3 regions of the Lentibacillus juripiscarius genome follow, and region 2 is predicted to be linked to each of the others. Evidence: riboswitches for the same ligand, from Rfam matches in the RefSeq annotation. Region 2 holds a riboswitch; each other region holds the start of a gene.
What was found. Region 2 has a riboswitch for thiamine pyrophosphate ahead of tenA (thiaminase II). Riboswitches for the same ligand answer to the same signal wherever they lie in the genome.

Region 1 (10,567 bases), on a different contig from region 2:
ACCGACCGGCATACATGCGTCATTTACGGACGATCCGATGCCACCATTAACCGCGGTGGTATCCGTATTGGCACAAGTGAAATTTATCGAGCCGTTGATCATGTCAGGGAAGTGAGTGACAGCCTGATCGTCGATGTTCCTAAAGGTGATGGTGATTCGTATACACCACTGTTTGTCATGATGAAAGACGGCACGGATCTGACCGAATATATAAAGAAAACAATCAAAAATGAAATCCGGACACAATGTTCACCAAGACACGTGCCAAGCGGAATCTATCAGGTACCAGACCTGCCAAAAACACTAAACGGCAAAAAGCTGGAAATTCCAATAAAGAAAATACTGATGGGCAAACCCGTTGACCAGGTCGTTAATAAAGGATCCTTGAGCAACCAGGGCGCACTGGATTATTTTGTCCGGTTTGCGGAAGAACGATTTGAAATAAAGTAATTAGAAAGAGGATGTCTCGATGGCATCCTCTTTAAATAAATGGTTTGTTAGTCTACTAAGTTTTTCACCCACCCGTGTTAAATGTGTTGGACGTCTTAAATTGCAGTGTTATGGGCTTATTTTCTTTCATGGTTGCTTTATATAAACTAATATTACCAGATGGCGGTGTGGAAGCTGCAGAATCAACTTTAAAATTCTCATTTAACGATATGGTCCAGACAGCTTCATCGTCTTTCATCAATACAACAGCAAGTGTCCCAAACTGCTGAATGTGATCCCAATCAAACAATTCTGTTTCACCATTTTGCGTAACAGTAATCCCCTCTTGGTCACTGATAACCTCAGCATTACCGCCTTCCCACTTACCATGAATTTCGGCTCCAACATAATAATACGATCGGCCACTGCCACGATCACCATAAGTACCGATGAATTGCTGAGTCTTATGGTCAGCCGTTTTATACGTTACTGCTGCAACATCATTCGCTAACCATTCCACTTTCATTTTGCCATTTGTTTGATAAGGCAATTTTTCTTTCGGACGAGCAAGAATACCGTAATAGGACCTATAGTAAACTGCCTCCCCACTCGTTGTATTCTCTTTAATCGATAATACATGTTTAAAATCAGGTGAGAGGCTTGTTGTATTTTTGATTTCTTGGTTACTTGCAACAAGCATCCCCCCATTAACCATAATGAAAAGAATGACAACACTAACACCAATCCATTTCCACTTTTCAATTAATGGGAGGAGAAGCAAAATGGCCAGAGCTAAACAAATAACACAGAAAATATTAATGATGTAAAACAGCCGATTATCAATATACTCTACTTGAAAGCGTTCATGTACGAAAAAGTATCCCATTTGCAAACAGAAAAAGCCAATAGCAAACAAGAAAAGTAGCCATCCAGCAATTTTAATAAGGTTCTTCTGTTTCATTTGGCTTTACCTCCATTGAAAACTCCCACGTTTTACCGTTATCCGTTGAAATGAATTTACCCTTCACTTTTCCACCTTCATAATCACCATTCGGTCCTTGATTAAGGAGAACCGCCAAATGATCGCCTTCTTTAAAAGGCATCTCCGCGCTAACAAATACTTTGTCATATTCTTCCGGCACGTTAAATTTTGCCTTATTCCAGGTGTTTCCGGCATCTTGGGTTACATAAACATCCGGTGCTTGAGGATTAATAGTTCCAAACGATAGAAATCCCGTATTTTCATCGGTAAACCCACCGTCTGAAATCAATCTTGTTACATCGGAATTATTTGTTTCCTCCCATGTTTTTCCGCCGTCATAGGTTAGAAAAACACTGGAATATTCTTGTGACATCGTGCGCCCGCCGGAAATAATGACATAGCCAAAGTTTTCATTGAGAAATGCTATTTTCCGAAACCGCATGGCAGGAAAATGCTCCGTAACAACTGCCTCTTGCCACGTTTCACCTTGATCAAGTGAATACGTCAGTAAAATTTCTTTATCATTCCAGTCCGATCCCTCTGCATACAAAAATGCAGTACGATCCTCCGTTAGAATATAGCTATTTTCAATCAGTTCCTGTTTATTTCCGCGATATTCTCCGTCAAATAATTTATCTTTTTCAATAGGAACGGTAATCCAATTGTTCCCTTTATCAAATGTGATGCTTAACTGATCGTTTTGTAAAGAATAGTCGATGGCGTCTTCTGCATACAGTGGTTGTTCTTTATCGGATTGTTGTTGTTCTGATTTATTTTTCGATTCCCCGTTATGTTCCCATTCAATTGTTTGAGGGCGCTGCGGAGGTGTTATCTGAGTAGACGTTTGATAAAAGATGGTAGCAATGATTAAGCCAATCATCATTAGACCAGACGCACCAAAGACAAGGTTTTTCAAAGCGTAGACTCCTTTTTGCCGTTATTAATAGGAATTTTCCATTACAAATATTTTCCTTTTAAACTTTTATTTCAAGGAATTTCTAAAAATCATTGTATTTTTTTCGGACTCATGAACGGGGTGAATTCCGTCCATCACGCAATTCACCCTGTTTCCGTCAAGCTATAATGCTTCCTGCCCCAGCACTTTCTGCCGCGTCCCCAAACTCACAGCCACATACGCAACGAACGCGAGCACGACCGGCAGTACGACTGAATGCAGTCCGAATGGCTTAGGGAAAAATGTATCCGACAGAATATACAACCCGACACCGGTTACCATGGAGGCAAGTGCCCCGTATTTATTTCCTTTTTTCCAGTACAGCCCCATCACGATCGGCCAAATAAATGCCGCCTCAAGACCGCCAAACGCGAACAGATTCAGCCAGATAATTAAATCAGGCGGATTAAGTGCCATCAAGAAGACGATAACACCCAGAATTGCTGTTATACCGATACTCAGTCGTTTCACCCGCTGCTGGGATGCTTTGGGTTCCACATAATTTAAATAAACATCTTTTACGATTGCGGAACTCACCAGCAACAGTAAGGAATCCACCGTTGACATAATTGCTGCCATAGGTGCCGCTAGTACTATACCTGCCAGCCAGTTTGGCAAAACTTCCAGCGCAATGAGCGGCATAACCTTATCTCCCACTTCGATGCCTGGCAGGATCGGCCGAGCAAACACACCAATCAAATGCATGTTTAGCATAATCACACCGACAACAATTGTCCCGATAATCAACGCGCGATGCATCGAACGGGAATCTTTATAGGACATCGCCCTGACTGCTATCTGCGGCAAAGCGACAACCCCGACACCGACAAGAATCCAGAACGACGATACAAATGCCGGTGACAGGCCGCCATCCGCACCGTATGGGGTGATCAGATTTGGATTTTCAGCAGTGAGATCGGATATAATATTGGAAATACCGCCTCCAGCAACAATAGTCGCTACCAGCAAGATAAGCGTGCCGGCAAACATGATTGTCCCTTGAATAGCATCCGTCAGCGCTACGGCCCGGAAACCGCCGATAGTCACATAAATCAAAACGAACAGCGCAAAAATAAATAAGGCTGTCGTATATGGGATACCGACCAATGATTCAATCAGACGGGCCCCGCCAATCCACTGGGCTGCCATTGCAGAAAATAAAAAGATAATAATACTGAATGCCGAAAACAGGACAACCCATTTGGACCGGTAACGCTCCTTCAAAAAATCAACCATGGTCAGCGCTTTATATTTTCGCGTAACAATCGCAAATTTTTTACCTAGTACCATTAACACAAAATACCCTGTCGATACTTGTGTCATCGCTAAAAGTACCCAGCCAAGCCCTTCCGTATATGCCGTTCCCGGACCGCCAATAAAACTGCTGGCACTGCCATAGGTAGCTGTCATCGTCATCGCCAGAACGAACCCGCCGAGACTCCTTCCGCCCAAGAAATAGTCCTGCATAAATGTATTGGACGCTTTGATATACTTCCCGGCCCACATGCCAACGCCAAATATAACCAGCAACAACCCGATTAATGGAACTAATGCCTGCCAATTCATGTCTCTTCTCCCTCTTCTTCAAATGAAACTTCCACAAACCATTTCTTCACCACAATCGTGACCAGTACTGCCATCACAATGAACCCGAGCACACAGCTATAAAAGAACCACGCCGGCAGTCCGAAAACATACGTGTAGTCGGACGGATCCTCCCCGCCAAGTCCATAGGCAAACGCAAACCACCAAATAAAATTAAAGATAGCCAGTCCCACCCCAAATAAAGCTTCCCGGTTGGCAACTTTATACCGTGGGTCGCTCTCGGACGTATTTTTTTTCTTCACTCCCATGTACCTCCTTTTAACGCTTTCCAAAATTCGAGCCCAATTTACAAACTACCTCTTATTAATATAACGGATAGAATAGCTGATTGTAAATATTCGAAAAACTCCTTTCACCCTATCATAAAGCCGGGATTCAAAACACAAGCAAAATAGACGGAAATGTCGTACATGAAATAATTGATATCAAAAGAGAAGAATTGAAGAAAAAATGGGTTTATGTGTGTTTTGTGGTCGTGATTAACTCGAATATTCGTTTATGACTATTAAGCTGAATTTCCTTCTTTTTCATCAATATTAAAAAGAGTAACCATTTGAGTTACTCTTTTTTAACAGGTCTATTCCACTGTTATTGGTTCTTGCTTTTTCCGTGCCAGACACATAATGCCCGCAATCAGGTAGAATAATCCACTGAATATTCCGGCGCCAGCGGTTACAACCGCACCAAGAACGGCAGTCACAATCAAAATAATACCGGCAGCTTTTGGATTTTTGTCACCCTTCATAAGCACAATGGAGACGATCCCCAAAATAAGTGCCAGCACTGAAACAATAATCAGAAACCAGCCGCCGCCCTGGAACATTTCCAGCATAGCATCCATATCACCTGCTGCCACTTCCGGCTGTTGCTGCCTGACTTCTTCTTTCGTCTGATCCCAAATTGCTTCATTGTTAAAGAGCCAAACCATAAATGCACCGACCGCGGCAAAGAAACCATAAATCAAAATGCCAACGATGGTTAGTACAATTTCTCCTGTTCTGTTCATGCCTATACCTCCCCGAGTCATCTTCTGCTACTCTATGCATTCCTTGGGCTGCATTATTCGAGTCAGCATGCTTTCTTGATTGTATCATAAATCCATTGTTGCTTTCCTCCATTAAATAGTGGAAACTTGTTTGAAACTTTGAAAAAGACATGACAAACTTACCTTACTTTGTTACACTTAAGTGGACTAAAAATATAATGCGAGAACTACTAGGGGTGCCCAGCAATCGTGGGCTGAGAGGAAAGGCGTTCTGAGCTTTCCGACTCTTACGGACCTGATCTGGTTAATACCAGCGTAGGGAAGTAGTCTGACAGAATTGCTATCAGCTATTTCAAGCCAGGTCCAGTCTATGGATCTGGCTTTTTTCGTTTGGATCCACCCCTTACCGAAAGGAGGGTCTACGTGAATCGGACACGGTTATTAACGACGATGGCCGTTTTTGTAGCAATTGGAACACTTGGTGCACAGCTCTTATGGTTTCCGGCCGGTGTCGCCAAGGCTTACCCGGTGCAGCACGCGGTCAACGTCATGGTCGCTGTCACACTTGGCCCCGGTCCGGCGGTTGTGATTGCCTTCATGATTGGCCTGCTCCGGAACATGCTTGGCCTTGGTACATTATTAGCTTTTCCCGGCGGCATGATTGGTGCCTTTCTAGCAGGTTACCTCTACAAAAAAACCGACAAAATAGCAATGGCTGCGGTCGGGGAAGCCGTGGGTACAGGAATAATTGGTGCACTGTTTGCTGTTCCATTTGCACGCGTGCTATTGGGCAGTTCTGCTGGTGCCCTTTTCTTCCTTCCTTCGTTTCTAGTCAGCAGTGTAACCGGGGCATTAATCGGCTGGTTTGTTGTATCCAAAGTCAAACAAGCCAGAATCATGGAAAACCATGTTTAAAAAAGAACTCCTTAAACAGAAAGGATGATCCATTCATGAACAAAGTCGAATCAGCATTAACCATAGCCGGCACAGACCCGAGCGGCGGCGCCGGTATCCAGGCCGACCTGAAAACCTTCCAGGAATTACAAACGTATGGGATGTCCGTCATTACATCGGTCGTCGCCCAAAATACAACAGGTGTCCAAGATGTGCAGCATATGTCAGGATCTATGATTAAGGAGCAGCTGGTGTCCGTCATTTCCGATATCCCATTCCAGGCATTTAAAACCGGCATGCTAGCTAACATTGAAATCATGGATGCCGTTGCAGAAAAGATTTGTGGATTGACTGTACCATATGTCATGGATCCCGTGATGGTAGCAGCCAGCGGTGATCCGCTAATTTCAGATGATGCCCAAACGTATTTGTGCGAAAAATTGCTCCCCCTGACGACGGTCACAACACCGAACATCCCAGAAGCAGAAGCAATCACCGGCCAAACAATCACAACACCGGAAGATATGCAGCAGGCAGCCAAACAGATTGTGCATGATTTTGGCGCGAGTGCCGCACTTGTCAAAGGCGGTCATATGCGAGGGAAAGCGGTGGACTTTTTATATGATGGGGATCGGATGCACACTTTTTCGGCAGACCGGATTGACACAAAAAACACACATGGAACCGGCTGCACCTATTCAGCAGCTATTACCGCTTATATTAGTCACGGGTATACATTACCGGAATCCGTGAAAAATGCTAAAGATTACGTAACCGCGGCCATTCGCCATTCACTTTCCATTGGCAACGGAAGCGGTCCTACCAACCATTGGGCACAGCGGATGGAAAGGGTGAAATAGATGAATCAAACAATCATCCAAGAGGTGCGTGAAACAACGCCGTTGATACACCATCTTACCAACCAGGTCGTAATGAACTTTTCAGCAAACGGCCTGCTGTCATTTGGAGCTGCACCAGTCATGGCAAAAGCTGAAGAAGAAACCGCTGAAATGGCTGCCAATGCAAATGGCCTCTTACTTAATATCGGCACCTTAACGTCACAAGAGCTTCCTGCCATGATTAATGCAGGTAAAACTGCCAATGAACGAGGGATCCCTGTTGTTCTGGACCCGGTCGGTGTCGCAGCAACCCCATTCCGGACCAATGCGGTAAAGAGGATTTTAAGTGACGTACAGCCAACGATCATCAAAGGAAATGCAGGAGAGCTTGCTCATCTCGTCGAAATTCCGTGGGAAACAAAAGGCGTCGAATCGGTTGGGGATGGCAATGCTGATGAGATTGCATTAAAGGTGGCCGAAACCTATCAATCTGCCGCAATTGTTACCGGAAAAACTGATGTCATATGCATCGGCAGCGAAGTCGTTCATAATCACACCGGCCATCCGATTTTAGGTAAAATAACAGGGGCTGGATGTCTGCTGGGCTCGATTTTAACAGCTTGCCTGACAACCAACAAATCTATTGAACAGCAAGCATTAACGGCCGTCCAATTTTACGGGTTGGCCGCAGAATACGCTGCTGAAAGGCCGGATGTCAACGGGCCGGGAACTTTTCTCTCCCATTTTATTGATGCATTAGCCTATGACCCTGCAAAACTGGAAAGGGAGTAATCAATGAATCTTAGAAAATACTTCATCATGGGAAGTCAGAACTGTAACCGCCGCGACCCTGCAGATATTCTGAACGAAGCAGCTAATGCCGGGATTACCGCTTTTCAATTCCGGGAAAAAGGAAAAGGTTCGCTATCCGGTCAGGACAAACGAAAATTGGGTTATAAACTCAGGGATATCTGCACCAGGCATCATGTATTGTTTTTTGTCAATGATGATATCGAATTAGCCGAAGCACTGGATGCGGATGGCGTCCACGTCGGTCAGGACGATATGCCGCTGGAAAAATTACGGGAGATATTTCCGGATAAAATCATCGGCTTATCTGTATCCAAGCAGAACGAAGCCGACAATAGCCCTATTCAACTGGCCGATTATCTCGGTGCAGGACCAGTTTTTGCCACATCCACAAAAGATGATGCAAAACAAGCAGTCAGTCCCGATTGGATTACAACATTGAAACGGCACTATCCCGGCATGCCGATTGTTGGAATTGGCGGGATCACAGACAGAAACGCTGCCACTGTCATGAACGCCGGTGCGGACGGGGTTGCCGTTATTTCAGCGATTACGAAAGCTGATGATATAAAAGCAGCTGTCGAAAACCTGTAATCATATCAGAAGGCCGCAGTATTGTATGCTGCGGCTTATACTTATAATCGTCTTCCACTAGTAAAAGGTGTCTTATCATTTTCTAATGATAAGACACCTTTTTGTAATTGGATTCGATTGTAATAGTGACATTACTTTTTATTCCGGTCTGCATACACCGCCATGGCATCACGCATGAAAACAGTCAAGCCTTCACCATATTTATCAATATTTTTCGTGAAACGCTCGTCATCGACATACATTTGGCCGAGTCCTTTGAATGCATCAAGCGAGTAACTGCCGATCTTATTTAAGTAGTCATACCAAACTTTGATTGCTGCTTGCGCCTCATCTGAATCAGGGGATTTATGGCGAATGGCTGCAAGGTCTTGATAAATATCGTCAAACTCTTCACCCAATACTTTTTGTTCATCTTTGGACATCTTGTCGATTTTTGCATTCGATTCGTCAACAACTTTGTCGCCCCAGCGTTCGCGTGCCTCCTGTTCGTACGGGTTATGGCTAAAATCAAAGCCGGCAAACTTTTCTTTATCACTCATCTGAATCGCTCCTTTCGTGTGATGGATGGTCTTATCAATTGTTGCAATCATGTTATCCAAGCGGGCACGCTCTTCAAGCAGCATGTTTCGCTGGACCTGAAGCGCCTCCTCCCTGTCAAATGATGGACTATTGATAATGTCCTTTATCTTTTTCAAAGGGAAGCCAAGTTTTCTAAAAAATAGTATTTGCTGCAATGTTTCAAGATTCTTTTCTGAATAAATCCTGTAACCGGACTCCGTTGTTTGTTCTGGTTTCAGCAGTCCGATCGCATCGTAATGATGCAATGTACGCACACTGATTCCAACTAGTTCAGCCACTTCTTTCACTTTCATTATTTAGCCTCCCTTTAGGATTTACTATAAAACCATGACGTAACGTGAGGGTCAACAGTGAAATACACACCTTAAGCGCCCATACATTTTTAGACGAATCCCCATATACTGAAGAGAAGAATTTTTAGGGAGGAATTTAAAGATGAACCATAACCAGCCGCCATTTGGCGATGAAAGAATATTCAATTTTCCATGGTTTCAGGACGGTGGGCCGGGCGGAGGGCCTCCATTCGGCGGACCGGGGCAAACGGGTGGTGGACCACCATTTGGCGGACCACCTGGGCAACCGGGAGGCGGAGGACCAGCTAATTTTCCAGGCGGACAGCAGCAAATCAGCCCGCCGAATTCACCACCGCCATCATTCACACCGCAACAGCCTCCAATGCAGCAGGCGCAGGGAGGGATTAGTACTTTCGCAGTTGACCCCGGTGCCATTAGAGGATGCTTGTTTCAATTCACGTATATCTGGTTACGATGGGATTCTTTTTGGTTTTTCCCAGTATATATCGGAAGGCGCTCTATTGCGGGATTCAGATGGCAGAGGAACCGCTGGGTATTCTATGGCGTTGATTTAGACCGTATCCAATCTTTTCAGTGTTACTAGGGCGTTTACTGGTATGCCTGTTTTACTGGTGCCTGTCACCACCCGAGTTTTGTCAGTTTTCGTCGAATGAATCTGGCGGTTTGGCATCTTTTTGGATGTGGTCGGCGGTATCGCCATTATCGTGTTTTCAGCAGCCATTCTGTACCTGGGTGTCAAAGGCTTGCTCAATAAATAAAACAAGAGACCGCAATTAAGCGGTCTCTTCTTATTCACTCTTCATGTCCTCCACAATGGTTTCCACTTCATCTCTGGATATCTTTTCGCGGCCTTCTTTCAGGGCTTTCACCGTCCGTTTGGCCAAAGCTAGCGGAATTCTGCAAAACAGGAGGATGTTTCGGGTTTTGATCGCTTTCATGTACTCGTCAGCTTGGGCGAGGTTATTCTCGGTATAGCGGAACATATCATCCCGTGTCCAGCCATCAGGTACAAAATTCACACCGCGTTCACTGTCTTCATCCTGGTTCCGCAAAATGTTCACAGCCTGCAGCCCGCGTCCATAGCCAATGGCCAGATCACGGTCAGTCTCCGTTCCATCATACCAGAACCAAATGTCCGACAGCATGACACCTACGAGCCCGGCTACATAATATGTATAGTCATCCAGGTCTTCCTTATCCTTTACATTCCAGCCCTTTTCTGCCCAGTCAGCCATCCCAGATGCCATAATACTCGTCGATTCTTTTACTTTATCAACAATCCCATCCGGGCAAAGGTGGATCCAGTCACCTAATCGCAGTGTCACTTCCGGCAGACGCGATTCATACGGCTGAAGCATGGCACGGTATGCTTCATCATCAAATTCGCCCTCTAATAGATCACTCGTATACCTGAGCAGGTGCTGTTTTGTCCCCGAATCCAATCCTTCATGATCCTCTATTTCATCCACAGCACGCATGCATAAATACGCTGAACCTACTGTTTGTTTTAAAGGTGATTTCAGCAAAGTAATCGGTATGTAAAAGGTTCTGCTTGTATCCTTAAGCATTTGGATGGCATCT
Region 2 (10,567 bases):
AATGTCATGTCTGTAAAGGTGGTTAAGAAAAAGGCAACGGCCGCAAACATAATTGGGGACCATTTTAAATTGATGTCACTTTGTTTCACTGCTTTTCCGCTAATCAGTGGACCATATAGTTGCTTGGCTTTAGGTAAAATCCCTTTAAATAGTATTCCTGCACCTGTGCCAACCATCAATCCAATGCCAAGACTATCTTTAAAGGCATTTGCCGCTTCCACATCCGAAAACCAGCCTTGAGCTACTCCAACGGGAATCAGGAAGAAGTACGAAAATACGGATCCCAGGAACCAAACTCCTGTCAAGAAAGGTCCGATTATATAACCGACTCCTAAATTCATAAGCGAAAACCGAAAGCCAAAAAAGATATTGTTTGCAGCAAGAGCCGTCGAGTTCCAAATACCGGGTATCCACCCTAACCCATCCCGAATGGCTGTGAAAATAGCTGCCAAACCAAGCGTGGCAAATAGTGTTTTGGCCTTTGAACCACCCTCATCACCTGTTAAAACAGTTTCAGCTGCTGCCACTCCCATTGGATAAGGCAACTTTTCCTGTTCCACAAAAAATTTCCGAACAAGTGCGGTGAAAATTACACCCATTATTGTTCCTGATAAAGTTACCGTGAGCAGCGTCCAGAAACTGATGCTGACATCTTGATTTAACATCCATAAACCTGGAATCGTAAATGCAAGACCGCCGGCAACCATACTTCCTGCAGACATAGCGGTATGGGTTACATTAATTTCATTTAGGTTCGTCCTGCCAAGCCCCTTTAACACCGCCATTGACAGCAATGCAACAAAAATAATCGGCCACGGTAACGACCCCATTCTTAACGCAACATACATCGAGCTGGTTGTAATAATAATAGAACCAAACGCACCAGTGATGATTCCTCTTATCGTTAGCTGCTCTTTAAATGATGAAGCATAACGGTGACCTTCCCCTGTACCTTCTACCGAGGAATCGGTATAATTTCGCTTCGTACTTTCCATTGTTTTTTCCCCTCTTGATAAATAAAGTGTTTCTCCCAATAGTTCCCTTATTCAAGCTTCAAAACAAAAAAGTACTAAGGACCCGTACCTCTTTGATAAATTCATTTAATACTTCGATAAATTCTAACAAATTCCTGCCCTTAAGATTTATTTATCGATTTCTATTTTAATTTTATAAGAGTTGTTCGACAAAATCCGGGCGGTGACAGGCACCATTTCCTTTTCCCTCCACCTATGTTACAGTATATTCGTATAGCGTTTTCACTAGGGGTGCCTTTTGAAGGCTGAGATTAGAGTGGACTCTAAGACCCTTGAACCTGACCTGGTTAGTGCCAGCGGAGGAAAGTGGAATTCAGCGTCAATTAAAATGGATACATCAAGCACGAAGTTTGGTTGAACCTATGTGCCATTCGTGTTCTGAATATTTTAAATGACCTCCCTTTCTCCTGGCGCGCCAGGTCAACATCAATGAAAAAGGGGAGGATTTTTTATGCGCTTTACTGAATCACTGCGTCAGGCAACAACGGAAAGCTGGGGGCAGAGTTTGAACCACCCATTTGTCCAGGGTATTGTGCGGGGGGATCTGCCGCTAGATACGTTCAAGTTCTACATTCTTCAGGACATTTATTACCTGAAGCATTTTGGCAAGGTGCATGCAATCGCCGCTTCGCAAGCAGAAGATTTTCAAGTGGCTGGTATGCTTGCCGAAAAGGCCAAAATGACGGCGGAAGCGGAGTTGACCGTGCACCATGAGCATGCAGAATTGCTGAACATCACCGATGAGGACATGAACCAGTTCAAGCCGGCGCCAACTGCCTATGCCTACACATCACACTTGTACAGAGCAGCACTTTCCGGACAACTCAGCCAGACCGTTGCCGCCATGCTTCCGTGCTACTGGCTGTACGCAGACATTGGAAAAACCAATCAGGATGCAAAACCCGGCCAGACCATCTATCAAAATTGGATAAATATGTATGCGGATAATTGGTTTCAGACATCAACGCAGGAGCAAATGGACTTGCTGGATCAGCTTGCTGAGGAAGCAAGCGACAAGGAAAAGGAAAAAATCAAAGAACAATTCGTAATCGCGAAAGAATACGAACTTGCATTTTGGGAAATGGCCTACACGAAAGAAGAATGGCTATCGGCCAAAAGCAGTACCGTCTGATTCTTGGCATAAAAATGGCATCCTTAAGCATGGGATGCCATTTTTGTGTACCCCCCCCCCATTGACCGGCCTTTGCTGGAAAGAATCTTATCAAGTGGAATTCGACAAAATTCGGGTGGTGACAGGCACCTCCTCACAAAATTCCCGATATCGCCGGCGCTTCTCCCACTCATTCCCCGGAAAGCAATCCAGGATAATGGCCGTATTCAGAAGACCATGAGTGGACGTGTGCATATAGTACCAGTAACTGCTCCACTGATAACTTTGGGCGTTTGTCACCATGCTGGCGTCCACTGGGTTCAAATGGATGTAACGGCTAACTTTGAGCATCGCCAGTTTCGATTCAGCTAGTCTATCATAATACCGTTTTTCAAAAACATGGCCGGTCACCTTGTTCTTCGTATTGTAATAATCAGCATACTGCTTATTGATGAGTGACATAACTTTGGAAAGAGGTTGTTCTTTGGAGCGTATTTGCAGGTGAAAATGGTTGGTCATCAAACAGTAGGAGATTAATTCAAAAGGAGCTTTCTTATTAATCTGTTGAAGGATGTAAAGAAAGGTTTTAAAATCACCTTCATCATTGAAAAGAGCGTCACGACGATTGCCGCGACAAACGACATGATAAAATGAATCCGGCACCCAAATCCGCTTTTTGCGCCCCATCGGTCCTATACCATCCCTTTCTGTATTTGATATCCAGGGAAAAGCCGCCCCATCCAGCTTCCGGAGTCCCCGCTGATTCATGAATTCCTAGCTTCCCAGTCCCGAACTTATCTGAACTGAGCTGAGGCAAAACTTCATTTGCACGCGATACTATCTGAACCCCCCCCTTACCTTCTCCTATCCCAAATCGATTAAGTATAGGATAAGCTCAAACCTGCCAAAGGTCAAGAACGTTCGTTCGAGGCAAAATTCATTTTAAAACCTTTAAAAAGAGGAACATTTCGGATTTGGCGAACCAACATTCGGTTAAAATCTCAAAATAACAAAAAGCAGCTGGAGAAAATGCCATTTTATGGAGCTTTAATTTTATATGGAATTCGTTCGACGTATTTCGACAAAGCTCGGGTGGTGACAGGCACCTCATCCTACGCTATGATAGAAAATAAAATCGTGGGCATTTATTCCGTAAAGACTTGGGAGGGGGATTCAACATGGAAACATACGTCGCTGTTTTTGATATTGGAACGGCTGCAATTAAGGGGATGCTGCTTGACAAACACGCTAGCATCACGGGAGAGTACACCGTTCTTTTGAATACATATCACGGTGAAAATGGTGAAATCGAACAAAACACGATTGACTGGTGGACTAAAGTAAAAGAAATTGCTAACAAATGGTGGACAAAAATACAGATTGATCCGAAGCAAGTAGAGGTGATTACATTTTCAGGCCAGATGGAAGACGTCATTCCAATTTCTGAGAAGCACCCTAACCAAAGAGCAATCTTATATTTGGATACCCGGGCAGATCAGGAGGCAACTATCATAAATGAAAAGCTTCCAACTATTCACAAAAAAACAGGAAACACTGTTCGTTCTTCTACACCGCTTGCCAAACTGCTTTGGTTTGAAAATCATCATCCTACATTGCATGAAGCAACCCAATGCTATGTGTTTAGCGCAAAGGATTCCGTGATTCATCAATTGACGAACGCCTTTGCGACAGATCCGACAACAGCTGCTACGACTGGGATGATGAATTTAACTACGCAACAATGGGAGCCCGAAATTTTGCAAATGTTTGGTATAAATGCACGCCAGCTCCCGACACTCCACAATTCAGAAGATATTGTTGGACTGGTGACGGAAACAGCTGCTGAAGAAACTGGTTTTTTTGAGTCCACGCCTGTTTTATGCGGGAGTGGGGATGCCGGTGCTTCTACACTTGGAGCGGCAGCGGTTAATCAAGGGGACACTTATTTCTATATTGGGACCACCGGGTGGGCTGCAATTATCCAAGAAGGAATGAGAAGAAATCCAAATATAAATGGTATTTTCAGCCTTGCCCATCTACCTAAAAACAGAACGATTAGTATTGCGCCATTATTAAATGCAGGGAATGTGCATCGCTGGGCCGTTGAAATGTTTGTGGGCAATGTGCAAAAAGACAAATATGCAGTATTTGAGCAACTATTGGAAAACGCAACAGCAGGCAGCAATGGCTTACTATTTCTCCCCTACTTAAATGGAGAACGTTGCCCGGTTCATGACACCGAAGCGAAAGGTGCCTTTTGGGGAATCGGACCAAATACAGAGAAAAGTGACTTAGCAAAAGCTGTGATGGAAGGAATTTGTTTTTCATTCAAACAGATAATCGACGTTCTTGTAGATGAGAGAGACCAAGGCATCCTCACCTTGATTGGAGGTGGTTCAAATAGTACTTCCTGGTGCCAAATTTTAGCCGATATAATAGGCCGTCCCGTACGTGTACCGAAAAACAGTGAATACACACCTGCTTTAGGCGCCGCCTCGTCCGGCTTTGTTAATATCGGCTGGGCATTCGATTATAACGACTTTTGTGAACGATTCTTAGCAACTGCTGATGTGAGAACATACAAACCAATTACGCAAAATTATGAAGTGTATAAAGAAAACTATCAACGGTATTTGAAACTTTATCCTAGTTTGAAGCCGGTTTATGAGTGACGCTGTATGGGTGAAAGATGATTTGAAACGACGAGCGCTTATTCGACAAAACTCGGGTGGTGACAGGCACCTGGCACCCCTACCCAACTTCCCGCTTATCCATCCGGTTGTTTTTCAGGAACATGTAAAACGACGCGCCGAATATGATGACATATCCGATAACACTGAGAATCGTCGGTATCTGGCCGAAAAGCACAATGCTCAGCAGGGCCGAATAAACGACAGTGGAATAAAAGAAAATGGAAATTTCACTGGCTGGTGCAAACTTATAAGCAAGTGTCACGCCGAACTGACCGACCGTGGCACACGCCCCTGCCAGAAGAAGAAGAATCCATTGCTGCAAGCTCATTGGTTCATAAAATACAACCGTGAACGGCAGCAGCACCACCGTTGTGAAAAACGAAAAATAAAAGACAACAGTATAATGTTTCTCTTTGTTTCCCAGTACCCGAAGAAGCGTGTAGGCACCAGCCGCAAACACGGCCCCGAGCACCCCAATGATGTAAGGGAACACCGCCACGGAAAATTCCGGCTGGATGATAAATAGTGCGCCGATAAACGCTATGAGAACGGCAATGACCTGAAACCGGCGAGTTGTTTCTTTCAGGAAAATCGCCGAAAATATGATAAGAATGAACGGACTGAGTTTATTCAGCATCTCCGCATCGGACAACACCAAATGATCGATAGCATAAAAGTTCAATACGATCCCAACCGCCCCAAGTGCCGAGCGGGAAAGCAGCAATTTCTGATTTTCTTTTTTGCCAAACAATCTTTCTTTATGATGCAGGACAAAACCTAATGTAATGGCCGCGGCAACAATGTTGCGAAAAAATGCCTTTTGTGCAGTAGGCAAATCCCCGGATAGCTTCACGAAAGCCCCCATCAGAGAAAAACCTAATGCAGATATTAATAATAGTACAATTCCTTTATTGCGATCCGACATCAGCTGTTCCTCCTGTTGTTTTTTCCTTATTACAAACACCTCATCTATGCTAATACAAAACCCGAAAAATCGAAAGGAATTTGTTCACGGAAACAGTTGGAGAAGCCCCTTTTCCCGGTGTTTGGAAGCGACAACCGAAGAGCCGGCTGAACGATTCGACAAAATTCGGGTGGTGACAGGCACCATATAGACAGACACCCCAAACTAACGTATTATTAAAAGTATTAAAAGTATTTTCATTAGAGGAGGGATTTTTTGCGGATTGTAGTGTTAGGCGCAGGTGCACTGGGGGCTTACTTCGGGGCGCGCTGGATGGAGACAGGAGTCGATGTCACCTTTTTGGTCAGAGAAAAGCGTGCAGCCCAAATACGCGAAAACGGAATCAGACTAAACAGTACGAAAGGGGATTATGTTGCGGCGAATCCACGAGTGGTCACCGATGCCGATGAAATCGAGGCAGCTGATCTCGTGCTCGTCAGCGTCAAGGGGTATCACTTAGATGGGACGCTTGATCAGTTGCGGACGCTAGCGGACAAGGGCGCTTGTGTGCTGCCGGTGTTAAATGGTATGGAACATGTCAGCCTGTTGCAAAAAGAGCTTGGCAAAAAAACGGTCATAGGCGGACTGGCGTTTATTTTTGCAGGATTGAATGACAAAGGGCATGTCGAACATACGGGCAATGCACATCAATTACTATTTGGACCGCTTGACGAATCGCAGAAAGTCATCTGTGACCAACTAGAAGCCATCAACCAGGATGCGGTGATCGACAGCCGGCAGACCGAGGACATTTCACGGGAACTTTGGAAAAAATATATGTTCATCAACGCTTTATCAGGGGTTACAACAGCGGCTAATTTACCAATTGGACCGATTCGCAATCATCCGGAAACGTTCCATATCGTCGAGATGCTCTTGCAGGAAATGAAGCAACTGGCAAATGCGTACGATGGAAAACTCACGGATGCCGACGTTACAGCAGCCAAACAGAACTTGAGCAACCTCGATCCGGAGGCAACTTCCTCCACGCATAAGGACCGCCGAAAAGGCGCAACGCTTGAAGTGGACCATCTGCACGGAGGCGCTGTCAGACTGGCTGAAGCAGTCAATGTGGCGATGCCGTATACCAGGACCGTGCTCGGGCTGGTCAAGCCATTTGAATACGGCGGCGGGAATTAAAATTTTCGGCAGCTAAGGAGGAGTCTGGGGGCTGCGCATCCGTTTGGGCGCGCCCCCTCTCATTTTTGGCGGACATCCCCAAATCAAGGCGGGAACAACCCGCTCTGAGGCTCCATTTCATTCAACTCAACACTTTTCGACAAAACTCGGGGCGTGACAGGCACCCAGCAAACCCACAAAAAAAGCCACCAGTTCTTGCAAACTAGCAGCTTTCCTTGACAATTTCATATAACATTTTTCGACAAAACTCGGGGCGTGACAGGCACCCCCCCATACCACTCTACAGGTTCTGCTCTTTGAAAAGTGTTTGACAGACACGCGGGGCTGTCCAGAATGTGGTCAGCATCAGCAAGGATACAGGAACGGCGGTCACCACAATAAAGGATTGCAGCGCGTCGATACTGGATTCGCCAATTGTTATCAGGACAGTTGCCACAAGTCCTATCAGGAAAGCCCAGAAAATACGCAATGATTTAGACGGGTCACCACTTCCGGTAATGGCCATCGATATCGTCAGTGACATCGAGTCGGTCGTTGTTAGAACGAAGATAATCGTTGTCAATAGAAGTAGAAAGCCGATAATCGTACCAAACGGCAACTGTTCCGCAATGGCAATCATCGCTGCTGGCGGGCCAGCGTTACTCAATGGTTCGGATACAGAACCCGCATTTTGCATTTCCTCGAACATCCCTGTACCGCCAACGATTGTAAACCAGAACGTCGTGACAACAGGTGCAATGACCGCAACAGCCGTCACAATTTCCCGTATCGTACGCCCGCGGGAAATACGGCTGACAAACATAGCCATCATCGGCGCGTAACCAAGGAACCAGGCAAAGAAGAAGACGGTCCATCCGCCAAGCCAAGCCCCGTCACTGCGGAACGTATTCATACCGATGAAGTTTTGTACATATAAGCCAAATGACTCCAGATACGAATCGAATATAAATAGTGCCGGACCAAGTATAATAATAGCCCCAACTAAAAACATAGACAGAATAACATTATAACTGCTCATGATCTGTATACCTTTATGAATCCCAGTAGCTGCAGAAATCCCAGCCACAACAACAACAACAATAATGATTAATGATTGCACATATATATTATTCGGGACACCAAACAAGGCATTCAGACCATAGCCAGCCTGCAAACCAAGAAATCCGATCGGACCAATTGTACCAGCCGCAACCGAGATAACCGAGAAGACGTCCACAAAGGTACCAAGGACACTTTTCTTCAAAATTTTATCGCCAAGAATTGGATAAAGCAATGCTCTCGGCTTTAGTGGCGTCCCACGGTGATAATGTGCATACATCAGTACAAAGGTGCCAAGTGTACCGAGTATCGCCCATGCAAGAAAGCCCCAGTCGACGAAACTAGTAGCAAGTGCAGGTGAAACCGCCTCTGCTGTACCAGCCTCAATACCAGAAAAATGGGGCGGCACCGTTAAAAAGTGACTCAATGGTTCAGCAGCAGCCCAGAATACGCCACCTGCCGCAAGTAATGTACACATAATAATAGAAATCCATTTAAAATTGCTCATTTCCGGTTTGTCCAACTTACCTAAGCGAATCTTCCCATATTTTGAATATCCCAGAAACAACGCAATAAAAAATGTCCCCAACATCAGAAATTGATAAATGGCTCCAAAATAAGTTGCGGACAAATTAAATAAATAATTTACACTTTCTGTAACCATCTCCTGATTAAACCAAGCGAGAATCACAAAGGCCAACAATGCTCCTCCACTTAGAAAAAGAACAGGTTTATCAATGATTTGACCTTTCTTATTCTTACTACTGAAATTCGTCAAAAATGAGTTCCCCCTAATTTTAAAAACTCACATCGCATGAGTGCCTTTTTCTACGCAAGCATACATTTGTGAGAACCAAAGATTAAAAATACACAATGCGTTACAATACAGGGATTAAGAAGACATGTCAAGTATCTGTGGAAATCGGTATGTGTAGAAATCGGCATGTGTCAACTTTTTCCTCAATATCGTTGTGCACCGATATCTCCGGCACTCTGTTTTTGTACGCTCTTCTCCCAGCTAACGCGCTGTCGCTTGGTGGCCGGCAAAGTAGATCATATACACGTGGGCGCTGTTAGGCTGGCTGAAGCAGTTGATGTGGCGTTGCCGGACACCAGGGCCTTGCTCGGGCAGATTAAGCCATCTGAGCACGGCGACGGGAACTAGAATTTTCAGCTGAGGAAGGGCCTGGGGGGAAATGCGGTTGGGTGCCCTCTCACTTCTGGCGGGCGTCTCCTAAGTTTGGGTAGGAACGCCCCACCGTTATATCGATTCACTCGACATCCTTCGACATAATTCGGGTGGTGACAGGCACCTACCACCCACAGGCACCTACCACCCGCCGCCAACACAAAAACAGGGCTGGCACAACAGCCCTGTTCTACGTTCTATTCTCTTGGTACGCCTTCAAGCCATTTGTCTACTTGATCAGGATTATTTTCCATATATTCCCGGACAACTTCTGCCGGATCCTGATCTTCCGCATGAACTTTCGGCATCATTTCGTTAATCATTTCATAGTTTTCATTATATTGCTCCAGCACTTTGTATGCTCTTGGGGCATCTTCTTCCAAACCATTGCGGGCTACCGTATAGATCTGGTCCCCATCCCCGCCGTAAATTTCCTTTGGATCTTCAAGCATTTTCAAATCCATTGTCCCGAAAATCCAATGCGGTTTCCAAAGCGGCACAATAATCGGTTCTTCATTCTCAGCGGCTGACTGGAGTGTTGTAAGCATTGCCGCTTCTGAGCTTGATGTCAGCTCCCAATTGTCGAGACCATACGCCTCAAATGCCTCTTCGGTATTTTGCATAATCCCCGCGCCTGGATCGATTCCGGTAACAGTCCAGTCGACTGACTCACCGAGTTCCTTATTACCTTTCAAATCTTCAATTGAATTAACATCCTTCATGTAACTCGGAACAGCCAGGGCCAATGGTGCCTTATCAAGGACTTGCTTGACTTTAACAATATCTTCACTGTATTTTTCCCAGTACGGAGCATGTGTCGCCGGGAGCCATGCCGATGTATGGAAATCAGTTGATCCATCAGCAACACTGGACCACATCGCTCCTGCCTCTACCTGTTTCAGTTCGACATTGTAACCGACTTCCTCAAGCAGCGCACCCAGCATATGTGTACTAATAGTTTCCCTCGCCCACGCAACGTAAGGCTGGGTTAAATCTTTCTGCCCCAGTTCAGGCCCTTCACTAGTTTCTTCGGATTTCTCATCATTCGAACCATCCGAACTTTCTTCTTTCTCCCCACTGTTACCACCGCATGCGGCTAAAAGCATGGACAGCATAAGAAGCAACGCAAGGACTGTCATACCAAATTTAAATGAATGCTTTCCGAAAATAAAAAAACCCCCTTAAATATGTTATCTCTGCAAAATTAGCCCCTTCACAAGACTGGAAAGGCCAATAACGATAAGCTTGCCCATTTGCTGATCACTACAGCATTTACACCTTGGCCAATACGCAACAATGCCTAACAGCCAAACAATTACCAGCAAATGAGACAGCTATTACTCATCATAACAAAAGAATGGACATCACCTTAAATGAGTATTTTGAAGATATAAAACG
Region 3 (10,567 bases), on a different contig from region 2:
GATGTGCGTATGCTTGGACGCTTTCTGGAAAAGAAAGGGTATACCAGTCATGCACCAATTTACCGTGGCCACGGGAAGGAACCGGAGGAACTTGTGAAAGCCGGTGCCGACGAATGGTGGGAGGATGCCGTCAATGCTTACAACCATCTGAAAGAGCTGGGATACTCAGAAATAGCAGTCGCTGGACTGTCACTCGGTGGAGTAATGAGCTTGAAATTGGCTTATTCGAAACAAGTGAAAGGGGTCATTCCAATGTGTGCCCCGATGTTTTTTGACAACAAGGAAGAGCTGACGAAAGGATATAAATTTAAAGCGAGGGAATTCAAGCAGCTGGAAGGGAAAGATAAAGATACCATTGAAAACGAAGTCCAGCAGCTTGTTGACCAATCCCAGAGTATGTTTGAAGATCTGGCTGACTTAATAACGGAAGTCCATAACCAGATTGATACCATCTACACACCAACATTAGTTGTCCAGGCACGGCAGGATGAAATGATCAACACGGACAGCGCTTCCTATATTTATGACAATGTGGAAACTGACGAAAAAGATATAAAATGGTATGAGCACTCCGGTCACGTCATTACTATGGACAAGGAAAAAGAGCAACTTCACGAGGATATTTATCAATTTTTGGAATCCCTTGATTGGCAGGTATAATTATTTGTTGATGATTATTATTTAGAAAATACGTGAATAATACTAACGAAAGAAGGTGAGATAATGAGTGAAATGATGATAGAGCGGATAAGGAATTATTTTAACGAACATAGCGAGAAGCCGCTCGCTGTCCAGGAACTGGAGGATGAACTGCAGCTGCAGGAAGCTGTGGAATTCAAAGAGCTGGTGCAAGCCCTCAATGAACTTGAGGAAAGCGGTGAATTGGTTCGAACACGCAAAAATCGCTTCGGACTTCCGGAGAAAATGAATCTTGTCCGCGGGAAAATTCAAATGCATGCAAAAGGGTTTGCGTTCCTGATCCCTGATGATGATAACCAGTCCGATATCTATATCCATCATTCGGATTTGGCCTCAGCAATGAATAATGACGTGGTACTGGTGCGTATTGAAAAAAGAAATGCAGATGGAAATAGGCCAGAGGGGACGGTTATTCGTATATTGGAGCGTGCGACCCATCAGGTGGTCGGGACGTTTGATGACAGTGGTTCATTCGGATTTGTGATTGCGGATGACAAGCGGATACCGAACGATATATTTATACCCAAAAACCAGACAGGTGGTGCGGTCAACGGTCATAAGGTGATAGCTCTCATTACTAAATATCCAGAAGCCCGAATGAGCGCAGAAGGGGAGATCGTTCATATTCTTGGTCATAAAAATGACCCTGGAATAGATATCATTTCAATCATCCATAAGCATGGCATTAAAATGGACTTTCCGGAAGAGGTCTTGGAGCAGGCTGCCAATACACCAGATGAAATTGATCCAGCTGAACTGGAGAACCGTCGTGACCTGCGTGATAAACAAATCGTCACCATTGACGGGGCGGACGCCAAAGATTTGGATGATGCTGTTTCGGTAGAGAAATTGGAGAATGGCCATTACAAGCTTGGTGTTTACATTGCCGATGTCAGTTATTACGTCGAAGAAAATACACCAATTGATAAGGAAGCGTTTGAGCGCGGAAACAGTGTCTATTTGGTTGACCGGGTCATTCCAATGATTCCACATCGGCTATCCAACGGTATTTGTTCCCTGAATCCCCAGGTGGACAGGCTAACACTTGGATGTGAAATGGAGATTGATAACAAAGGTGAAGTGGTTGGTCACGAAATTTTTCAGAGTGTCATCAAAACAGACGAGCGGATGACCTACACGGATGTCAATAAAATTCTTGTCGAAAAGGATGCATCTGTTCACGAGCAATACAAACCGCTTGTCCCTATGTTTGAGAATATGGAAAAACTTGCTGAAATTCTGCGCGGGAAGCGAATGGGCCGCGGCGCAATTGACTTTGACTTCAAGGAAGCCGAGGTTCTGGTTGATGACAGCGGCAAGCCAGAAGATGTTGTTCTAAGGGAACGGTCAGTTGCTGAACGCCTGATTGAGGAATTTATGCTGGCAGCGAATGAAACGATTGCTGAGCACTTCCATTGGATGGACGTACCTTTTATTCACCGGATTCACCAGGACCCGGATGAAAGTAAATTGCAACATTTCTTTGAATTTATAGCAGGGCTTGGCTATGTGGTCAAAGGAACTGCCAATGAAGTTCATCCGCAGGCATTGCAGAAAGTGATTGAAGAAGTAAAAGGCAAGCCGGAAGAAATGATTGTGTCTAAACTTATGCTGCGCTCCATGCAGCAGGCGAAATATGACCCGCAGAGTGTCGGGCACTTTGGCTTGGCGACGGATTTTTACACCCATTTCACTTCTCCAATCCGGCGTTATCCGGACTTAATTGTACACCGCTTGATCCGAACGTATCTGATTAACAAACAAATGGATCAGCAAACGACAAACCATTGGAAAGAAAGAATGCCGGAGATTGCCCGCCACTCATCGGAAACGGAGCGGGCAGCCGTTGACGCGGAACGAGAAACCGATGATCTGAAAAAAGCCGAATTCATGGAAGATAAAATTGGAGAAGAGTTTACCGGCGTGATCAGTTCCATTACAAATTTCGGGCTGTTTGTCGAGCTGGAAAACACGATTGAAGGGCTTGTCCATGTCAGCTATTTGACCGATGACTACTATCACTATGACGATCGCAGCCATGCTATGATAGGCGAGCGAACCGGCAACATGTACAAGATTGGGGAAGAAGTGGACGTTCGCGTGGTAAAAGTCAACCTGGATGAACGTGTTGTTGATTTTGAATTGGCGAACCCCGCCCCGACGCCTAAGAAAAAGGGAAGGAAAAAAATTAAGGCGAAAAAGGTTAAAAAATGACTGATGGGACTGCGGTGAAAGAATGAATCTGAAAAAGACTAATGTGCTGTGCGTGTGCACCATGTTAGTCTTTTTTGTAACGTCACTGTCCGGATAATTGGAAAAAAAGCTTTTATCTGTTAAAATAAAGGCCACGCATGTAGTGGGAGGATGTAGGTATGCCAAAAGGAACCGGGAAATTAATTGCACAGAATAAAAAAGCAAGACATGATTTTTTTATCGAAGAAACCATTGAAGCTGGCATTGTTCTGAGAGGAACAGAAATTAAATCCATCCGTGCTAGCCGTGTGAATTTAAAAGATTCCCATGCCAGAATTGATCGCCGCGGGGAACTGCAGCTTGTTAATATGCATATTGCTCCGTATGAACAGGGGAATCAGTTCAACCATGACCCGACTCGGTCACGCAAATTGCTTCTGCACCGGAAAGAAATCGATAAACTTGCCGGTCAGATTCATCAAAAAGGCTACTCCCTCGTGCCACTGAAGGTCTATATTAAAAATGGCGTGGCAAAAGTGCTTATTGGTATAGGAAAAGGAAAAAAGAAATACGACAAGCGGGAAGATCTGAAACGCAAGCAAATGAAACGAGACGCCGATCGTGCTGTCAAGGAAAGCATGCAGTGACGCTCAGCCGTGCTTGACTTCTGCCGCTGATGTGTTACAATAAGTATTGTCGTGATGACAAACAAATAAATGAATAATGCTCGCTCTATCCGAGCGTATTCTCCATCTTTATTATATGGGGACGTTACGGATTCGACAGGGATAGATCGAGCTCAGATCGCACGTCGAGGTTACGGCTCGTAAAACGTTATTGCCTAAATATAACTGGCGAAGAAAACAATTCACCAGCTCTAGCAGCTGCCTAAGCACTGCCTAGAGCGATCCTTCCTGCTCTCGCCCGTGGAGCAGATTGAAGGGTCTCAAATGAAGCGGGCTAATCCAGTGTCCACCGTCTGAGGATATTGGCTGAAACGAATCAGACTAGCTTCCTCAAAGCCTGTTGGTAGGCTGCGAGGTAAGCGAATGATAATATACCAACTAAGCGTGTAGTGATCTGAGTGGCGATATCTCTGGACGTGGGTTCGATTAGTAATTAGTCGCCTTTTGTGGTAACACAAAAGTGATAATCCGGCTTTATCGGTGAAACCTAAGTTGTATGGAGATAATCTTGGCAACAAATTAGAGGCAATAGGGCAACACCGAGCGGTATGTGGAGTAATCCAACAGCCGTGTATCGACTCATAGGCTGCCTGAGGGCAGGTAGTACTAGGATGCGGAATGCTGCCTTCAACTTCAATAGGCAAATAAACTATTTCGCATAAGACGCCGGAGAACCTGGGATAATCAGGTTCAAGATATAGTCAGTGCCATGTGAAAGCATGGAAGAGCACGTCCCACCGTCTCCACCAATACATATGTTGGTGGTTTTATTTATTGTTTTTTAATAAAATTAATGTATATACGGATATGACCAATGCAATTATAGAAATAAAAAGCGAAATCCAAAGCATATTATCACTTCTTCCTTGCGTATTTTTCGTAAATAGTTTACTCTTAGAGAAGAATATGGGAGGAGAGGTATTTAATCCTCTCCGTGGGTTCTTGGACTTTCTCTATTAATGAGGGAGTCCATTTTCTTTTTTCGTCTTGTTAAAATGACGGCTGTCAAGTTAATAACAGCAACTGTCAAATTAATAATAGACGTTAAAAGAATTAAGACGTCTCCATATCTACCACCCCCTTTCTAAAAGGGGGATATTCATTTTACCATACCTTATAAAAAAGAATAGTCTTTTTCTTTAAAAAATTATACTCCGCAGAAACGTTATCCTCTAAAAGAAAATACTACCTTTACCGGTTTGGCAAACTCCTATAAGTGCGAGTGTGGTGACTTCTGCACCCGTCGATGTGTCATTTTCACCGGGTTTTTTGAACAACCTCTATAAGTAAGTATGATTGTTGTTCTTGTACATAGACCTGTATAATGAAAAGTGTGTGACGGAGGTGTGTGAGTTGGATATAGGAGATATTACTACGAAGTTAAAGCATTATCGTCCATCTATTCTGGGACGGGAACAATACCGTGAATATGGCGTTCTCATTCCAATCGTTGAAAAGGATCACGGTGAACCCTATATTTTGTTTGAGGTTCGAGCCATGCATATGCGCAGTCAGCCGGGGGATGTTTGCTTTCCGGGCGGGAAGATTGACAGCTGTGATTCGGATGAGCGTCAATGTGCGATTAGGGAAACGTCGGAGGAATTGGGGATTGAACAGTCAGCGGTAAGCGATGTTTTCCCGTTTGATTATCTCGTTTCCGATACAAGAATTGTCTATCCGTTCGCCGGCAGAATTATAAATCCAGAACAGATTCAGCCAAATCAGTCCGAAGTGGAACGGGTGTTTAACGTACCACTGTCATTTTTTTTGGAAACTGAACCAGAAAAATATAAAGTGGCATACCAGCCCATGCCTGAAAAAGACTTTCCTTTTGAACTCATCCAGGGCGGGAAAAATTATAACTGGAATGAGCGCAGCAGGGATGAGCTTTTTTATCAGTATGATGGGAATGTCATTTGGGGTCTGACCGCCATGATTATGTATCATTTTGTCGGGCTGCTAAAGACGATGTAGGTTGTTTGGGCAAGAGGGGTGGGAGCGGGACAAGGGACAGTCCCCGCGTCCCGTTAACCTAATGCAACATCGAGAATCATCATGATGGCGAATCCGAACATGACGCTCATGGAGGCAAGGTCTTTATTGCCGTTTTCCTGTGAGCTTGGGATGACTTCTTCAGCCACGACGAAAATCATTGCTCCTGCCGCAAAACTGAGTGCATACGGCAAAAGGGGCTGCATAATAGTAACCGCCAATGCTCCAATGACACCGGCTATCGGTTCGACCATGCCAGACATCTGTCCATAAAAGAAACTTTTCCTTCGTGCCATTCCTTCACGACGAAGCGGCATCGAAACGGCCAATCCCTCTGGAAAGTTCTGAATTCCAATGCCGAGAGCTAGTGCAATGGCACCGCCGAGTGAAGCCATTGGCAGATCGGCGGCAATTGCTCCGAAAGCAACACCAACAGCAAGCCCCTCCGGAATGTTATGCAATGTAACTGCCAAAACAAGCAGCGTACTCCGTCTTTTTCTTTCCGGGTTGATTCCTTCAGCCTGATCCATCTTTAAACCCGGATGAAGGTGCGGGAGTAATTTGTCTGCTCCCCATAAGAAAAAGCCACCAAGCAAAAAGCCAATTGCGGCGGGAACCCATGCTGGCACAGGACCTCCCTCCGCCTTCTCTAATGCTGGCGCAAGTAACGACCAGAAACTTGCGGCAATCATGACACCGCCGGCAAAACCAAGCATACTGTCCATAAAACGCTGATTGAACCCTTTTGTTGTGAAAACCAGTGCTGCACCTAATGCAGTCATGCCCCATGTGAAAAGAGTAGCAATCGTTGCCTGTGCGATTGGATTCAATTCCAGAAAAAAATCAAACATAATTAATGCTCCTCTCCTATATTTTGATCCGTTAATGGTCAGAATATGTTTCAATGATTAAAAATTGATTAATTATGGCATTTTTGTTTTGTGCACACCTAAATGTTTACCTAAGGAAACTTTTATTGACTATGGAAAGTATACACCTGCTCCAGTTGGATGTCAATTGCTTAAGGGCTGTCCCGCAGGTACTTAGAAAGACTCAGCCATTCCATCTGTCGCATGGCGTGTGCCGAAGTATTCTTGTGAGGTCGTCCACACTTTCTCTTTTTGACGTTATAAAAAAACGCAAAGACCGAAAATTCGTCTTTGCGCCTGTGCTGAGACTGTTATTTTAAAACTAGGTATTGTATGAAAAAACTTCCCCCTAAATTAAAAGAAGGAAGTTTACGAGTTATGTTATACAGTTGGTTCGACTGGCCAGAATGATTTATTTTCGGCCATATTCCAAAACATATATTCAAAATAACTTGTCTTTACAATAATTTCTTCTAGTTCTTTCTGTTCATGCTCAGGTTTTCCTTCCGCGATATTATTAATAAGGTTGATGCAGTCTTCCGCGATTTTTGTGAATTCTTCCGACGAATACAATTTAACCCAATTTCCATAAAGCTCATGTTCGGTTGCACCTGGCCATGTGGCAAGTTCTTTTCCGATAAAATTATAACTCCATGCGCAGGCCAAAACCGATGCGATCGCATTTTCAACGCCGCCGTTTTGCGCTTTATTTAACATATAGCTTGTATAGGCTGTAACTGTAGCGGACGGTTCGGTTGCTTCCAATTCCTCATTTGAAATGCCGAATCTCGCTGCGTACTCCCGGTGTAAATCCATTTCATAATTCATTGTACCGGAAAGTAAATTTGCAAACATCGTCATTGTCTTTAAGTTATGCGCTTTTGCAGCTCCAATTGCAAATACGCGAGAGTATTCAATTAAGTAAATATAGTCCTGTTTCATATAGTGCTTAAACTTTTCTTCATCTACATTCCCTTCGCCGATACCTTTGACAAAGGGATGCTCCAAATAAGAATTCCACAAAGGTTTTACCCGCTCAAAAACGCGATCACTGAATTTTTGTTCCATAGTAAATAGCTCCTCTCCTATTTCACTAGGGGGAGCATAAAAAATCATTTACCGCTAAAGCAAAACTGACTACATCCATAAATCCTTCATCATTTCCACTTCCCTACGCTAGTATGAACTAGATCAGGTTCAAAGGGTCAAGACTTACCTTTCTCAGCAATGCAATGCTCCCCTAGTGTTTTTTTAATTATTCAGTTAGCTATTATGGTATACGCAAATAATACGTCTGTCAATTCCTGTTCCTTTGTAAAATGAAATATGGTGCAGGTGTTTGCGTTGGTTCCATGACTAATATACTTTATCCCCATTAAATATGGAGTTTTTCACGACGACATAATCCACATGACGGATCGCTTCTAAACTAGACCCACCGGCATAGGATATGGAGGATTGCAGATCCTGTTCCATTTCCTGCAATGTATCTTTTAACGAACCTTTATGCTCCACGTACATTTTCTTTCCTTCTACATTTTTCTTTTCACCCTTTTGGAATTCCGAAGCTGAACCAAAGTATTCTTTATACCGTTTCCCATCTTTTTCAACTGTTTCACCAGGGGATTCATCGTGACCGGCAAACAGGGAGCCAATCATGACCATCGTCGCACCAAAACGGACGGATTTTGCAATATCGCCATGTGTCCGGATACCGCCATCAGCAATGATTGGTTTAGTCGCTGCCTTGGCGCACCATCTTAGTGCCGCTAATTGCCAGCCCCCGGTTCCGAAACCCGTTTTTAATTTTGTTGTGCATACTTTTCCAGGGCCTATACCAACTTTGGTTGCATCTGCACCAGCATGTTCCAGTTCTCTTACAGCTTCCGGTGTGCCAACATTACCAGCAATCACAAAACTGTTTGGCAAATGTTCTTTAATGTGGCGGATCATGTTGATGACCGCATTTGCATGGCCGTGCGCAATATCGATGGTAATGAAATCCGGTATAAGCTGTTCATTCGCAAGTTGTTCAATAAACGGATATTCTGTTTGTTTAACACCGACGCTGATAGAAGTGAACAATTCGCGTTTGTTCATATCCTGAATAAAAGCCTGACGTTTATCTGGTTCAAACCGGTGCATGACATAAAAATATCCGCCGGCAGCCAGCTCAGCCGCTATGTCCTCGTCCATAATCGTTTGCATGTTGGCCGGTACAACCGGAAGTTTAAACGTATGTCCAGCTAAAGTAATGGATGTGTCACATTCAGATCGGCTGTTCACGACACATTTGGCCGGAATCAGCTGTACATCTTCATAATCGAATACGTTTTCCATGAATATCTCTCCTAATAAACGAATGTTATATTAAAAATCAAATTAAATGTTCGTACATTTCGTACTATACACGAATCGTTTTGGTATGTCAAAACTGGACGATCACTTATACTATTTGTGCTATAATGTGGGTGATTTGCACCATTTATAAGCGGGTGAAACAATGCGGTATACTACACTGAGCAGGAATGAAACAGATAACCGGTATCACAATAGGGGTACAGAACACGATATTTTCAAAGCTTTTTATCAGGACTATCAGGAGATCCGGGAAGAATTGTTCGGGCATTTACGGAAACATAATAGAGAATGCAGCAATTTAGTTATTTTTAAAAAGGCACAAAAAATTCTAGATCGTGTTATATTCATTTGTTTTTGCGAGGACACTGGCCTGGTGTCAGCTCATCTATTCCGGGATATCGTTCAAGCCAACGAACAATCGTCTGACAGAAATGGAACAACTCTATGGGCTCAGCTGAAAGAATGGTTCGATTCGATTGATAAAGGAAATCCAGAGATGGGTATCAACGGGATCAATAGCGGCCTATTTAAGAAAGATACCGAATTAGACAAACTAGTTATTCAAGATGATATTTTTTCGTCGTTTGAAAAGATAATCAATTATGATTTTTCGACAGAGCTTCATGTGAATATACTAGGGCATGTTTTTGAACAGTCGATCAATGACATGGAAGCCATAAAAGCGGAAAACCTGAACGAAACATTGAATCCGGTGGGAGGGAAACGGAAGAAGGATGGAGTATTTTATACATCTTCAGGTGTTACCAGACTATTACTGGAGGAAACATTGAACAGCTGGATAGAAGATAGAAAAGGAGAATTGCCGGCAGAGGAGGACAAAACTTTTTACCATGAATTGCAGGAACGGCTGGAATCGGTTAAAATTCTTGATCCCGCCGCAGGAAGTGGCGCATTCCTGAATACGGCGTTTGATATGCTGGTTTTGGAAATGGACAAAATCAATAAAGAATTAGGTGCAACGACCAGCTATCGCTCTGTCCTGAATAATAATTTGTTCGGTGTCGATTTGAATGTAGAGAGCATTGAAATATGCAAGCTAACGCTGTGGCTTAAAACCGCCGGCAAAACGAAGCAGTCGGCATCATTGGCTGACAACTTCAAATCAGGAAATTCAATTATTACTGATCCGGCGGTTTCCAACCAGGCATTTGACTGGCATAAGGAATTTCCGGAGATTATGAAGGCGGGCGGGTTTGATATTGTTATCGGCAATCCGCCATATGTTTTCGAAAGGGATAAGGCATTCACGGATGCGGAAAAAGCGTATTTTCGTACCTATTATCACTTGGCTGACTACCAGCTTAATTCCTATCTGTTATTTATCGAACGCTCGTACCATTTGCTGAACGACGGCGGCTGGTTTGCATTTATTGTCCCTAATACATGCCTGACGATTGATTCCTTTAAAAAGATGCGCCGATTTTTACTGGAGCATACAGGCAACCTGAAGATTATCAACATATACGAACCCATGTTTGAACAGGCAGATGTGGATACGTGTTTTATCATTTTCCAGAAAACAGCACCGACAACGGTGAAGTTAGGTGAATATGGTAATGGCAAGACGGATATTGTCGCCGAAGTACAGCCGGATGCATTGCTCGATGACGAAAGCATCATTAATATTTCACTGATGAAAAACCGCCGCGCTCTGGACATCATGAAAAAGATAGAAGGAGGCAGCCGTGAATTAGGATTAATTGCCACAGTGAAATCGGGACTGGTGGCATACGAAGTTGGCAAAGG

Region 1: another riboswitch for thiamine pyrophosphate. It lies ahead of thiW (energy coupling factor transporter S component ThiW); the one in region 2 lies ahead of tenA (thiaminase II).
Region 3: another riboswitch for thiamine pyrophosphate. It lies ahead of tenA (thiaminase II); the one in region 2 lies ahead of tenA (thiaminase II).

What each region holds. Positions count from the first base shown of each region.
Region 1 is NZ_JBHUNA010000005.1:62,227-72,793, reverse strand. Features, by position in the region: gene ACFSUO_RS03140 (acetoacetate--CoA ligase) at 1-450, shown strand, start outside; gene ACFSUO_RS03135 (hypothetical protein) at 515-1,390, opposite strand; gene ACFSUO_RS03130 (WD40/YVTN/BNR-like repeat-containing protein) at 1,368-2,327, opposite strand; gene panF (sodium/pantothenate symporter) at 2,490-3,932, opposite strand; gene ACFSUO_RS03120 (YhdT family protein) at 3,929-4,213, opposite strand; gene ACFSUO_RS03115 (DUF4064 domain-containing protein) at 4,549-4,977, opposite strand; TPP riboswitch at 5,179-5,295, shown strand; gene thiW (energy coupling factor transporter S component ThiW) at 5,380-5,871, shown strand; gene thiD (bifunctional hydroxymethylpyrimidine kinase/phosphomethylpyrimidine kinase) at 5,907-6,710, shown strand; gene thiM (hydroxyethylthiazole kinase) at 6,711-7,481, shown strand; gene thiE (thiamine phosphate synthase) at 7,485-8,093, shown strand; gene ACFSUO_RS03090 (MerR family transcriptional regulator) at 8,225-8,965, opposite strand; gene ACFSUO_RS03085 (hypothetical protein) at 9,136-9,540, shown strand; gene ACFSUO_RS03080 (hypothetical protein) at 9,537-9,782, opposite strand; gene ACFSUO_RS03075 (squalene/phytoene synthase family protein) at 9,775-10,567, opposite strand, start outside.
Region 2 is NZ_JBHUNA010000034.1:10,593-21,159, forward strand. Features, by position in the region: gene ACFSUO_RS13885 (OPT/YSL family transporter) at 1-995, opposite strand, end outside; TPP riboswitch at 1,252-1,356, shown strand; gene tenA (thiaminase II) at 1,486-2,166, shown strand; gene ACFSUO_RS13895 (transposase) at 2,257-2,832, opposite strand; gene ACFSUO_RS13900 (xylulokinase) at 3,324-4,817, shown strand; gene ACFSUO_RS13905 (DMT family transporter) at 4,897-5,763, opposite strand; gene ACFSUO_RS13910 (ketopantoate reductase family protein) at 6,019-6,942, shown strand; gene ACFSUO_RS13915 (BCCT family transporter) at 7,223-8,758, opposite strand; gene ACFSUO_RS13920 (glycine betaine ABC transporter substrate-binding protein) at 9,367-10,308, opposite strand.
Region 3 is NZ_JBHUNA010000022.1:23,397-33,963, forward strand. Features, by position in the region: gene ACFSUO_RS10885 (alpha/beta hydrolase) at 1-660, shown strand, start outside; gene rnr (ribonuclease R) at 724-2,913, shown strand; gene smpB (SsrA-binding protein SmpB) at 3,072-3,539, shown strand; RNA gene ssrA (transfer-messenger RNA) at 3,665-4,007, shown strand; gene ACFSUO_RS10905 (NUDIX hydrolase) at 4,923-5,552, shown strand; gene ACFSUO_RS10910 (ZIP family metal transporter) at 5,606-6,421, opposite strand; gene tenA (thiaminase II) at 6,821-7,507, opposite strand; TPP riboswitch at 7,591-7,691, opposite strand; gene guaC (GMP reductase) at 7,796-8,779, opposite strand; gene ACFSUO_RS10925 (Eco57I restriction-modification methylase domain-containing protein) at 8,943-10,567, shown strand, end outside.